2 regions of the Janibacter sp. UYMM211 genome follow, and region 1 is predicted to be linked to the other one. Evidence: riboswitches for the same ligand, from Rfam matches in the RefSeq annotation. Region 1 holds a riboswitch; the other holds the start of a gene.

Evidence for each region. A riboswitch is a leader RNA that binds a small molecule or an ion and turns the genes downstream of it on or off. The one in region 1 is predicted to bind cyclic di-AMP.
Region 2: another riboswitch for cyclic di-AMP. It lies ahead of ABIB53_RS04825 (C40 family peptidase); the one in region 1 lies ahead of ABIB53_RS11630 (C40 family peptidase).

Annotation. Positions count from the first base shown of each region.
Region 1 is NZ_JBEPOY010000004.1:91,829-96,232, forward strand. It holds gene ABIB53_RS11625 (S8 family serine peptidase) at 1-760, opposite strand, end outside; gene ABIB53_RS11630 (C40 family peptidase) at 945-1,697, opposite strand; cyclic di-AMP (ydaO/yuaA leader) riboswitch at 1,693-1,858, opposite strand; gene ABIB53_RS11635 (aspartate aminotransferase family protein) at 2,093-3,511, shown strand; gene ABIB53_RS11640 (metallophosphoesterase family protein) at 3,617-4,114, opposite strand; gene ABIB53_RS11645 (putative quinol monooxygenase) at 4,194-4,404, shown strand, end outside.
Region 2 is NZ_JBEPOY010000001.1:1,039,663-1,044,066, forward strand. It holds gene ABIB53_RS04815 (HNH endonuclease signature motif containing protein) at 1-415, shown strand, start outside; gene ABIB53_RS04820 (glycoside hydrolase family 15 protein) at 435-1,880, opposite strand; gene ABIB53_RS04825 (C40 family peptidase) at 1,971-2,876, opposite strand; cyclic di-AMP (ydaO/yuaA leader) riboswitch at 2,885-3,049, opposite strand; gene ABIB53_RS04830 (iron-dependent transcriptional repressor DtxR) at 3,159-3,881, opposite strand; gene ABIB53_RS04835 (MFS transporter) at 3,878-4,404, opposite strand, start outside.

The DNA.
Region 1 (4,404 bases):
CGACGTGGGTGCCGTGACCGCTCGGGTCCTCCTCGACGGGGTCGACGCACGAGTCCTGCTCGCAGTCGCCGTCGATCTCCGGTCGGTCGACGACGAAGTTGCGGGACCGATCGACGTCGACGACGCCGGACAGGTCGGGGTGGGTGACGTCGACGCCCGAGTCGATGACGGCGACCGTCACGCCCTCGTCGCCGTCGTCCGCCGCGGCCTGGGCCTGCGGCGCCCCGATGAGGCTCATGCCCCACAGCCGGTCGTCGAGGGGGTCGGCCTTCGGCGCGGCCGCCGCGCGCGCGGGCCGGGCCGGGGCGATGGTCGCACGCCGGACGGCGGGCACGGAGGTGGCGGCGCGGAGCGACATCGCGCCCGAGCCGTCCTCCTCGGGGCCCTGCCACGCCGGGTCGCGATCGGTCGCGACCGCGCTCACGCCGTCGACCTGCGCGGCCCGCTCCTCGAAGCCCTCGTCGCTCGTGCGCACTGCGACCATGCCGATAGCGGTGTTGACCGAGATGACCGGCTCGCCGGCGCCGAGCAGGCGGTCGGCGACCGCACGGGTCTGGGCGGGGTCGTCGACGAGCACCACCCACTCGAGCCCCTCGGGCTCGGTCACCGGGTAGGTCGTCACCGACGACGTGCTCTGGGTGCCCTGCGGCAGGGCCGCGGAGCTCGTCGGGCTCGACGAGCCGCTCGAGCTCGCCGATTCGCCCGAGGCCTCGGGCTCCTCACGTCCGATCGAGACCATCGAGCAGGCCGACAGGCTCACCCCGACGACCACCCCGAGCGCCCCTGCCCGGCGCAGCGCGCCCCCCGCACCTGCACGTCTCGTCGACCGTCCCACGGTGACACCCCTTCGCTCGCTGACGGGACCACGATGCCTCACCGGGCCCCCGACGACGAAGGGGGACCCGCGGCGCTCGCCACGGGTCCCCCTTCGTCGGTGGGTCGGCTCAGAAGCGGCCGTAGCTCACCTGGTTGGTCCAGATGGCGCGCTTGCTCACGCTCGTGCCGCTGCGGCCCGAGTCGATGATCTTGCCGGCGCCGGCGTAGATGCCGACGTGGTAGGCGGGGGCGCCGAAGAAGACGAGGTCGCCGGGCTGGGGGTTGCTCGTCTTCCACGCGGCGCGGCGCTGGGCCTCGGCGGTGCGCGGCAGCGACTTGCCGTGCTGCTTGAGGACGTAGCCGGTGAAGCCGGAGCAGTCGAAGCCGGTCGACGGCGAGGTGCCGCCGTAGCGGTAGGGGGTGCCGTAGTAGCGCGCGGCCGTGGCGACGACGCTCGAGGTGCGGCTGCTCGTGCGCGACGCGGTCTTCTTCTTGGCCGTCGTGGCGCGCAGACCCATCTTCGCGGCGGTGCGCGGGCCGACGACGCCGTCGGCGGTGAGGCCGTGACGCTTCTGCCAGCTCTTGACGGCGGACTTCGTGCGGGGGCCGAAGACGCCGTCGGCGCTCACGCCGACCTTGCGCTGGACCTGCTTGACGAGGCCGCCGCGGTGGCCCTGCCACAGCGTGCGGATGGTGGCGGTGCTCGTGCTCGACGCGGCGGTGGCGGCCGGGGTGGCGACGCTCGCAGGGGCGGCGGACGCGGCGCCCGCGGCGGGCACCGCGACGGCGACGGCGGCCAGGGAGGTGGCGGCGGTGGCGCCCGCACGGGCGATGGACGGGGTGCTCTTGGGCGCGCGGTGGCGGCCGGCATATGCGGTCATGTGTCTCCAGCGCCTTCGAGGTGAGCTGTCGGATTAGGGTGGAGATGCACCCCGCCGGTCGTCACGGTGGACGACCCGGCTTCACCCCGAGACCGGCTGACCGGTCGGTAGAAGTTGGGTCCCCCGCTCCCGCCATGTCGCAAATCAGGGGGACCTCCGAGCTGGCGGGACTCGGCGTGCCTGGAGGCCTTCCTCCCGTCGTCAGGAGGTGCCTGAAGAGTAGGCCAGAGTCGCCGCCTTTACCAGCCCGTGACCTTCTTTTCTCGCCCGCCGACGGCGGGACGGCCCGCGGCGACCGCGCAGGGGGCGCTCGATCCGCCGTCGCCGGGGTCCTCGCGTGCGTCATGATGAGCCCACCACGGCGGCCGTCGGCCGCCCCGTCAGGAGGCGATGACATGTCCGACGCGACCCCGACCCCGAGCTGGCCGGCCGCGGACCCGGCGGCTCGACGGGTGCTCCCGTCCAGCTCCACCCCGCTCGACCAGGACCGGGTCCAGGCCCTCCTCGTCCAGGAGTGGGAGCGCTTCACCAAGGACACCCCGGGGTCCGGTGAGCACAACGCCCGCGCGAGCAAGTCGCTCCCGCTCGGCGTCACCTCGTCCTTCCAGCACTGGGAGCCCTATCCGATCTCCATCACCTCGGCGCGCGGGGCGCACCTCACCGACGTCGACGGCCGTCAGCTGCTCGACCTGTCGATGGGCTTCGGCGCGATGCTCGTCGGGCACCTCAACCCCGTCGTCGTCGAGCGCGTCCAGCACGCCCTCGCCGAGGTCGGCACGCTCTTCGTCACCCCGTCGCCGACCGCGACGCGGGTCGCCGAGCGCTACCAGGAGCGCTTCGGTCTCGACATGCTGCGCTTCACGCAGTCGGGCACCGAGTCCCTCATGTACGCCGTCCGCGCGGCCCGCGCGTACACCGAGCGCAAGGCGATCATCAAGATCGAAGGGGGGTACCACGGCGGGTACGACGCCCTCCAGGTCTCGGTCAAGCCCGACCTCGCCGACGCCGGTCCCGCCGAGGCGCCGACGCCCGAGGTCCCCTTCGACGTCGAGGCCGGCACCGTCCACGTCGTGCCCTACAACGACCTGCCCTACCTGCAGCGCATCCTCGAGCAGCACGGCAGGCAGGTCGCGGCCGTCGTCATGGAGCCGGTCGTCGAGAACCTCGCGATCGTCCTGCCCGACGAGGGCTACCTCGCCGGCGTGCGCGCCGCGTGCGACGCCGCGGGCACCCTGCTGATCTTCGACGAGGTCAAGACCGGGCTCACCGCCGGCTACGGCGGCGCCTCGCAGCGCATCGGGGTCAAGCCCGACCTCGTCACCCTCGCCAAGAGCATCGGCGGCGGGCTCCCGCTCGCGGCCTTCGGCGGCACGGCCGAGGTCATGCAGGTCGTCGTCGACGGGCGGATGGCCCACTTCGGCACGTACAACGGCAACCCGCTCGTCATGGCGGCCGCCGAGGCCGTCGACGAGGTGTGCACCCACGAGGCGCTGCAGGCCGCCGAGGACATCAACCTCGGCACGCTCGGCCGGATCGACGACGTCATCCGCGAGCTCGAGCTGCCCGCGCACACCGTCGGCATGGGTCTCAAGGGCTGCGTCACGTGGTCGAGCGGGCCGGTGCGCAACTACCGCGACTACAAGGCGACCGATTTCGGGGTCGCCGAGCTGTCCTGGCTGTGGGGCGTCAACCGCGGCGTCCTCACCCCGCCCGGGCTCGACGAGCAGTGGCTCGTCTCGCTCGCGCACACGCAGGCCGACATGGACGGGCTCGTCGAGCAGTACACCGAGCTCGGGCGCGCGCTGCGCGGCTGACCTCCACCCGGCTGGCGACCCACCTACCCCTCCGTATGCGGGGTGATCACCCCACATACGGAGGGGTAGGCGGGGTCGTGGCGAGGGGCGGCAGGAGAGCGGGGGTCAGATCTCGACGACCTCGTGGCTCACCAGCCGCCCGTCCTCGACGCGCAGCCAGCCGTAGGTGGGGCAGGGCTGGCGGCGCTTGTCCGTCGGCGAGCCGGGGTTGAAGAGGTGCACCGCGCCGGTGTCGTCGTCCATCGGGATGTGCGAGTGCCCGAAGACGACGAGGTCGGCGGTCTCGAAGCGGCGCCGCATGCGGCGGTCGCGACCCCCCTTCGCCCCCGAGTCGTGGATCATCGCGACCCGCAGCCCGTCGAGGTCGAGCTCGAGGGTCTCGGGCACCCCGCCGCCCCACGCGGCGACCTCGGGACCGTCGTTGTTGCCGAGGACGACGTGCACCGGGGCGTGCTCGGCGAGGGTGTCGAGGACGTCCGGCGTGCACACGTCACCCGCGTGCAGGACGAGGTCGGCCCGCTCGAGCGGGGCGCGAAGGGGGCCTGGCAGCGCCTTCCAGAAGCGGGGGGCGTGGGTGTCGGAGACGACGAGGACGTCGAGCATGGGGCCAGCGTGCCACCGTCTGGACGAGACCCCCGGGCCGCGGCCTCCCGGGCCCGGCCGCTCTGACATCGTGGGATTCATGATCCTCATCAACGTCAAGTTCGCGATCAAGCCCGAGCACGCCGACGAGTGGCCGCAGATCAGCCGCGAGTTCACCGAGGCGACCCGCGCGGAGCCGGGCAACAAGTGGTTCGAGTGGTCCCGCAGCGTCGAGGACCCGACGACCTACGTCCTGCTCGAGGCCTTCGACGACGACGGCGCCGAGCCGCACGTGCGCTCCGAGCACTTCG
Region 2 (4,404 bases), on a different contig from region 1:
GCTCGAGGACCTGCGCGGCCAGCTCACCCGAGCCGGACGCACCGACGCCGGCGACCACCTCGACGCCGGCACCACCCGCCGCATGGCGTGCGCCGCCGGCATCATCCCCGCCGTCCTCGACGGCGCCTCCCAGCCCCTCGACCTCGGCCGCCAACGCCGGCTCCACACCGAAGCACAACGCCTCGCCCTCACCACCCGCTACGACCAATGCGCCGCCGACGGGTGCGACCGACCCTTCGCCTGGTGCGAGATCCACCACCTCGACCCCTGGGCACAGGGTGGGAGCACCGACCTCGACGACGCAGCACCCCTGTGCGGACGACACCACCGCATGCTCCACGGACCCGACTGGCAGCACACCACCACCCGCAGACAGGACAGATCCGTCTCGATCCGCTTCTACCGACGGACGTAGAGCGATGGCGCGGCAGGGATCAGGCGGGGCCGAAGGGGGGTACCTGCTGGGCGGGAGGTGCCGGCTGGGCGGGGGACGAGGCCGGGGAGCCCGGGACGGGCGCGGAACCGGGCTGGGCGGGCGGCGAGCTCGGGGCCGGCGCGGCACCGGGCTGGCCCTGGGGGGTGGTGGCGGCGAGGGTCTCGACCGCGAGCACGGAGACGGCCGCGGTCCAGGCGAGGGGTGCGGGTCCGGCGGAGGCGCCGTCGTGGAGGACCTTCTCGGGCAGGGAGCCGCCACGGGTCCGGTGCACGGCGAGCCAGCCGAGCGCGTCGCGGGCCTGGTCGTGCGAGTCCGCGGAGCTCGCCCAGGCGCCGGCGAGCAGGGCGACCTCCGGGGTCCAGGCGACGCCGTCGCCGCGCCAGTCCTCGCCCGGGGCGTAGCCGCCGTTGCTGCGGGCCATGCGCCGGCTGGCCGACTCGAGCGCCGAGCGCAGGCTCTCCTCGGCCCGGCCCGCGGCCCGGTAGGGCGGGAGCATGAAGGCGATCGACGCATCGCGCGAGAGGCGGCCCCGCTGCCGCGGCCAGCCGGCGGCCCCGAAGACCTCGATCATCGCCGTCTCGAGACGCCCGGCGACCTGACCGCACCGGTCGGCGAGCTCGAGGTCGCCCTCTCCGCCGAGACGGGCGAGGACGAGCTCGGCGTGCTCGAGACCGACGAGGATCGGGGCGGCCGTGCCCAGCGTGAGACGGGGGGCGTCGACCTCCCAGTAGTCCGGGCTCGGCCGGGGCAGGCCGGACGCGCGGACCTGGCCCAGGGCGAGCCGGGCGCACCGGCGCACGAGCGCGGCGACGTCGTCGCGGGCCGAGGACCCGAGCCAGTCGTCCACGGTGCGGCCGGCCGACCACAGGACCCAGCCCATGCCGTCGGACTGCGGGTGGCGGCCGTCGGGGGTGCCGCCGTCGGGGAGGTACCGGGCCTCGACGTGGTCGCCGACGACCAGCCGAGAGAGGGCGTGCATCTGGCGGACGGCCGCTGGGGCGTCGCCGAGCGCCTGGAGCGCGACCGCGACGTGAGCGGTGTCGCGGGGCCAGGCGTATCGCCAGCGGCCCTCCCAGCCGGCAACGGCGACCGGCAGCCCCCACGAGAGCACCCACAGGTCGAGTGCGGCCTGGGTGAGCAGCCCGCCGTGCGGGCCGTCGAGGTCGAGCGGGACCCCGGCGAGCAGCGCGTCCTGGGCGTCGACCGCCTCGGCGGCGAGTGGGCCGTCGATCGTGCGTCGGCCCCGGACGAGCAGGCCGAGCTCGCCGACCGAGACGTTGCGCCGCGACGCACGCCACGGCTGCTCCCCCGTCGTGGCCACGGTCGCGCCGAAGGACAGCTCGCGCGCGCGTCGCTGACCGTCGCGGTGGTCGTTGCCCGCGGCGGTCAGACCGAGCGCGAGCAGACCGCCGCCCCCGGCGAGGAGGCTGCGACGGCTGGGCACCGGCCCATGGTGCCAGGACACGCCGAAGGCCCCCGCCGGTGGCGAGGGCCTTCGAGCGTGTCGAGCGCGCTGGCGTCGAGCGAAGGGGTGTCAGCTCACCCGGCCGTAGCCGGAGACCCCGTCGAAGATCGGGCGGACCGAGATCGAGGACCCGGTGCGCGGGGCGTCGATCATCATGCCGTCGCCGACGTAGATGCCCATGTGGTACGCCGGAGAGCCGAAGAAGACGAGGTCACCGGGCTGCGGGTTGCTCACCGGGGTGGTGGCGGCCTGCTGCTCGGTCGTCGTGCGCGGCAGCGACTTGCCGGCCTTGGCGAAGACGTACTGGGTGAAGCCCGAGCAGTCGAAGCCGGACGGGGTGGTGCCGCCGTAGACGTAGGGGACGCCGATGTACTGCTTGGCGATCGAGATGACGTCGCCCGACGCGGCCGGGGCCTGCGTGGTCTCGGTCTGCTGCGTCGGGGCCGACTCGGTCGGGGTCTGCGTCGGCGTCTGCGTCGGGGCGGGGGTGCGCTCCTGCGAGCGGCTGGCGCTCTCGTCCTCCTGGCGCTCCTGCTCGGCGGCGGCTGCCTGCTCGCGCTCGCGCTCGGCCTGCTCGCGGGCGGCCTGCTGCTCCGCGGCGATCTCGGCGCGACGCTCCTGCACGAGGCGGACCATCCACGGCGGCGGGCCCTGGGGCTTCTCGACGGCGCCGACCGTCAGGGCGCCGAAGGTCTGCTGACCGGCGCTGGGGGTCGTCGTCTGCGGGGCGGCGACGGCGGGCACGGCCGCGACGGTGCTGACGTCGGCGGCGGCGACCTCCTGACGGCCCTGGTCGACGGGGGCGTCAGCGGCCGAGGCCGGGACGGCGACGGCGGCGATGAGCCCGCCGGACGCGGCGACGACGGCCGCGCCCTTGACGAGGGGGGTCGTCGCGTCGGAGACGATGGTGGTCAGCTCGGTGACGGGGTTGTACCGTCCGGCGGCGCGGTGACGCCCGTGGCTGCGCTCGGTCACAGTGGTGCCTCTCGATGCCTACGAGGTGAGCTGTCGGGTTCGGGTGGAGGACACCCGGCCCAGCAGGACGCCGCGCGAGCGACGACCTGGAGGACTTCACCCCGAGGAGCGAGCACGCTCGCCCCGATGGTGGGTCCCCCGCTCCTGCCCGGTGGTGGAGCCGGACGTCGGCACGGGGGCAGGACTCGGCGGTCCGTGTCGACGGTCCGTCCTCAGGGGGTGGACGGACTCCAGCACCGTACACACGACGTGAGCGAAAGTCACGTTCGGGTCACGGCAGTGTCACGAGATGGTCAGCGGCTCCGCCGGCTGGACGAAGACGTGGCTCGCGACGTCGCGGGGCAGCGACACCCCTTCGCTCTCCTGGGCGCCCTCGAGGACGACGACGACACGGTCGTCCTCGTCGTCGCGCACGACGACCCGGGCGCCGGGGCGGACCTTGGCCAGCGTGAGCAGCGGCAGCGCGGCCTCGTCGACCTGGACCGGCTCGCCGAGACGGCGCACGACGAAGGGGCCGGCCATCGACCCGTCGACGACCTCGGTGAGGCTGCTCAGACCCTCGCGGAACTCGTCGACCTCGGTCTCGCCGAGGAGCTCGTCGAGCCCGGGGATCGGGTTGCCGTAGGGCGACTCGCGGTGCTCGCCGAGGAGGCCGACGATCTTGCGCTCGACCCGGTCGGACATGACGTGCTCCCAGCGGCAGGCCTCCTCGTGGACGAACTCCCACTCGAGGCCGACGACCTCGGTGAGCAGCAGCTCGGCGAGGCGGTGCTTGCGCATGACCCGGGTCGCGAGGACGCGGCCGTGGTCGGTGAGGACCAGGCGGCGGTCGGTCCCGACGTGCACGAGGTCGTCGCGCTCCATCCGCGCGACGGTCTGCGAGACCGTCGGGCCGGAGTGGCCCAGACGCTCGGCGATCCGGGCGCGCATCGGAGGGATGCCCTCCTCCTCGAGCTCGAAGATCGTGCGGAGGTACATCTCGGTGGTGTCGACCAGGTCCTTCACGAGACCGATTGTGCCCGCTCATCGGCTCTGGACCTATCGCGCAGCCGGCGCCGGTCCGCTCGGAGCACCCAGTACGTCACCCAGCCGGAGCCGACGAGACCGGCGAGGCCGAGCGTGAGGGCGGCGGCGGTGAGCGAGAAGAGGCCGGTGAGCGCGGCGACGGCGAGCGCACCGCCGGCGTTGCCGATCTCGCCGCAGAAGCGCCACCCGCCGAGGAACTGCGCGCGGCCGAGAGCCGGGGCGTTGTCGGCGCCGATCGTCATGACGATGCCGGCGCCCAGACCGTTGGCCGCGGCCATGCCGCACGCGACGACGACGAGCCCGACGAGGTCGGTGGCGAGCGGCAGCGCGATCATCGTCGCGCCGAGCAAGAAGCTCATCGGGCCGGCGATCGCGGCGCGGCCGAAGCGGTCCATCGCCCATCCGGCGGGGTAGACGAGGAAGAGCTCGACGACCCCGGCGACGGCGAAGACCGCCGAGCTCTGGGCGCCGTCGAGCCCGATCTGCGTCGCCCACAACGGCA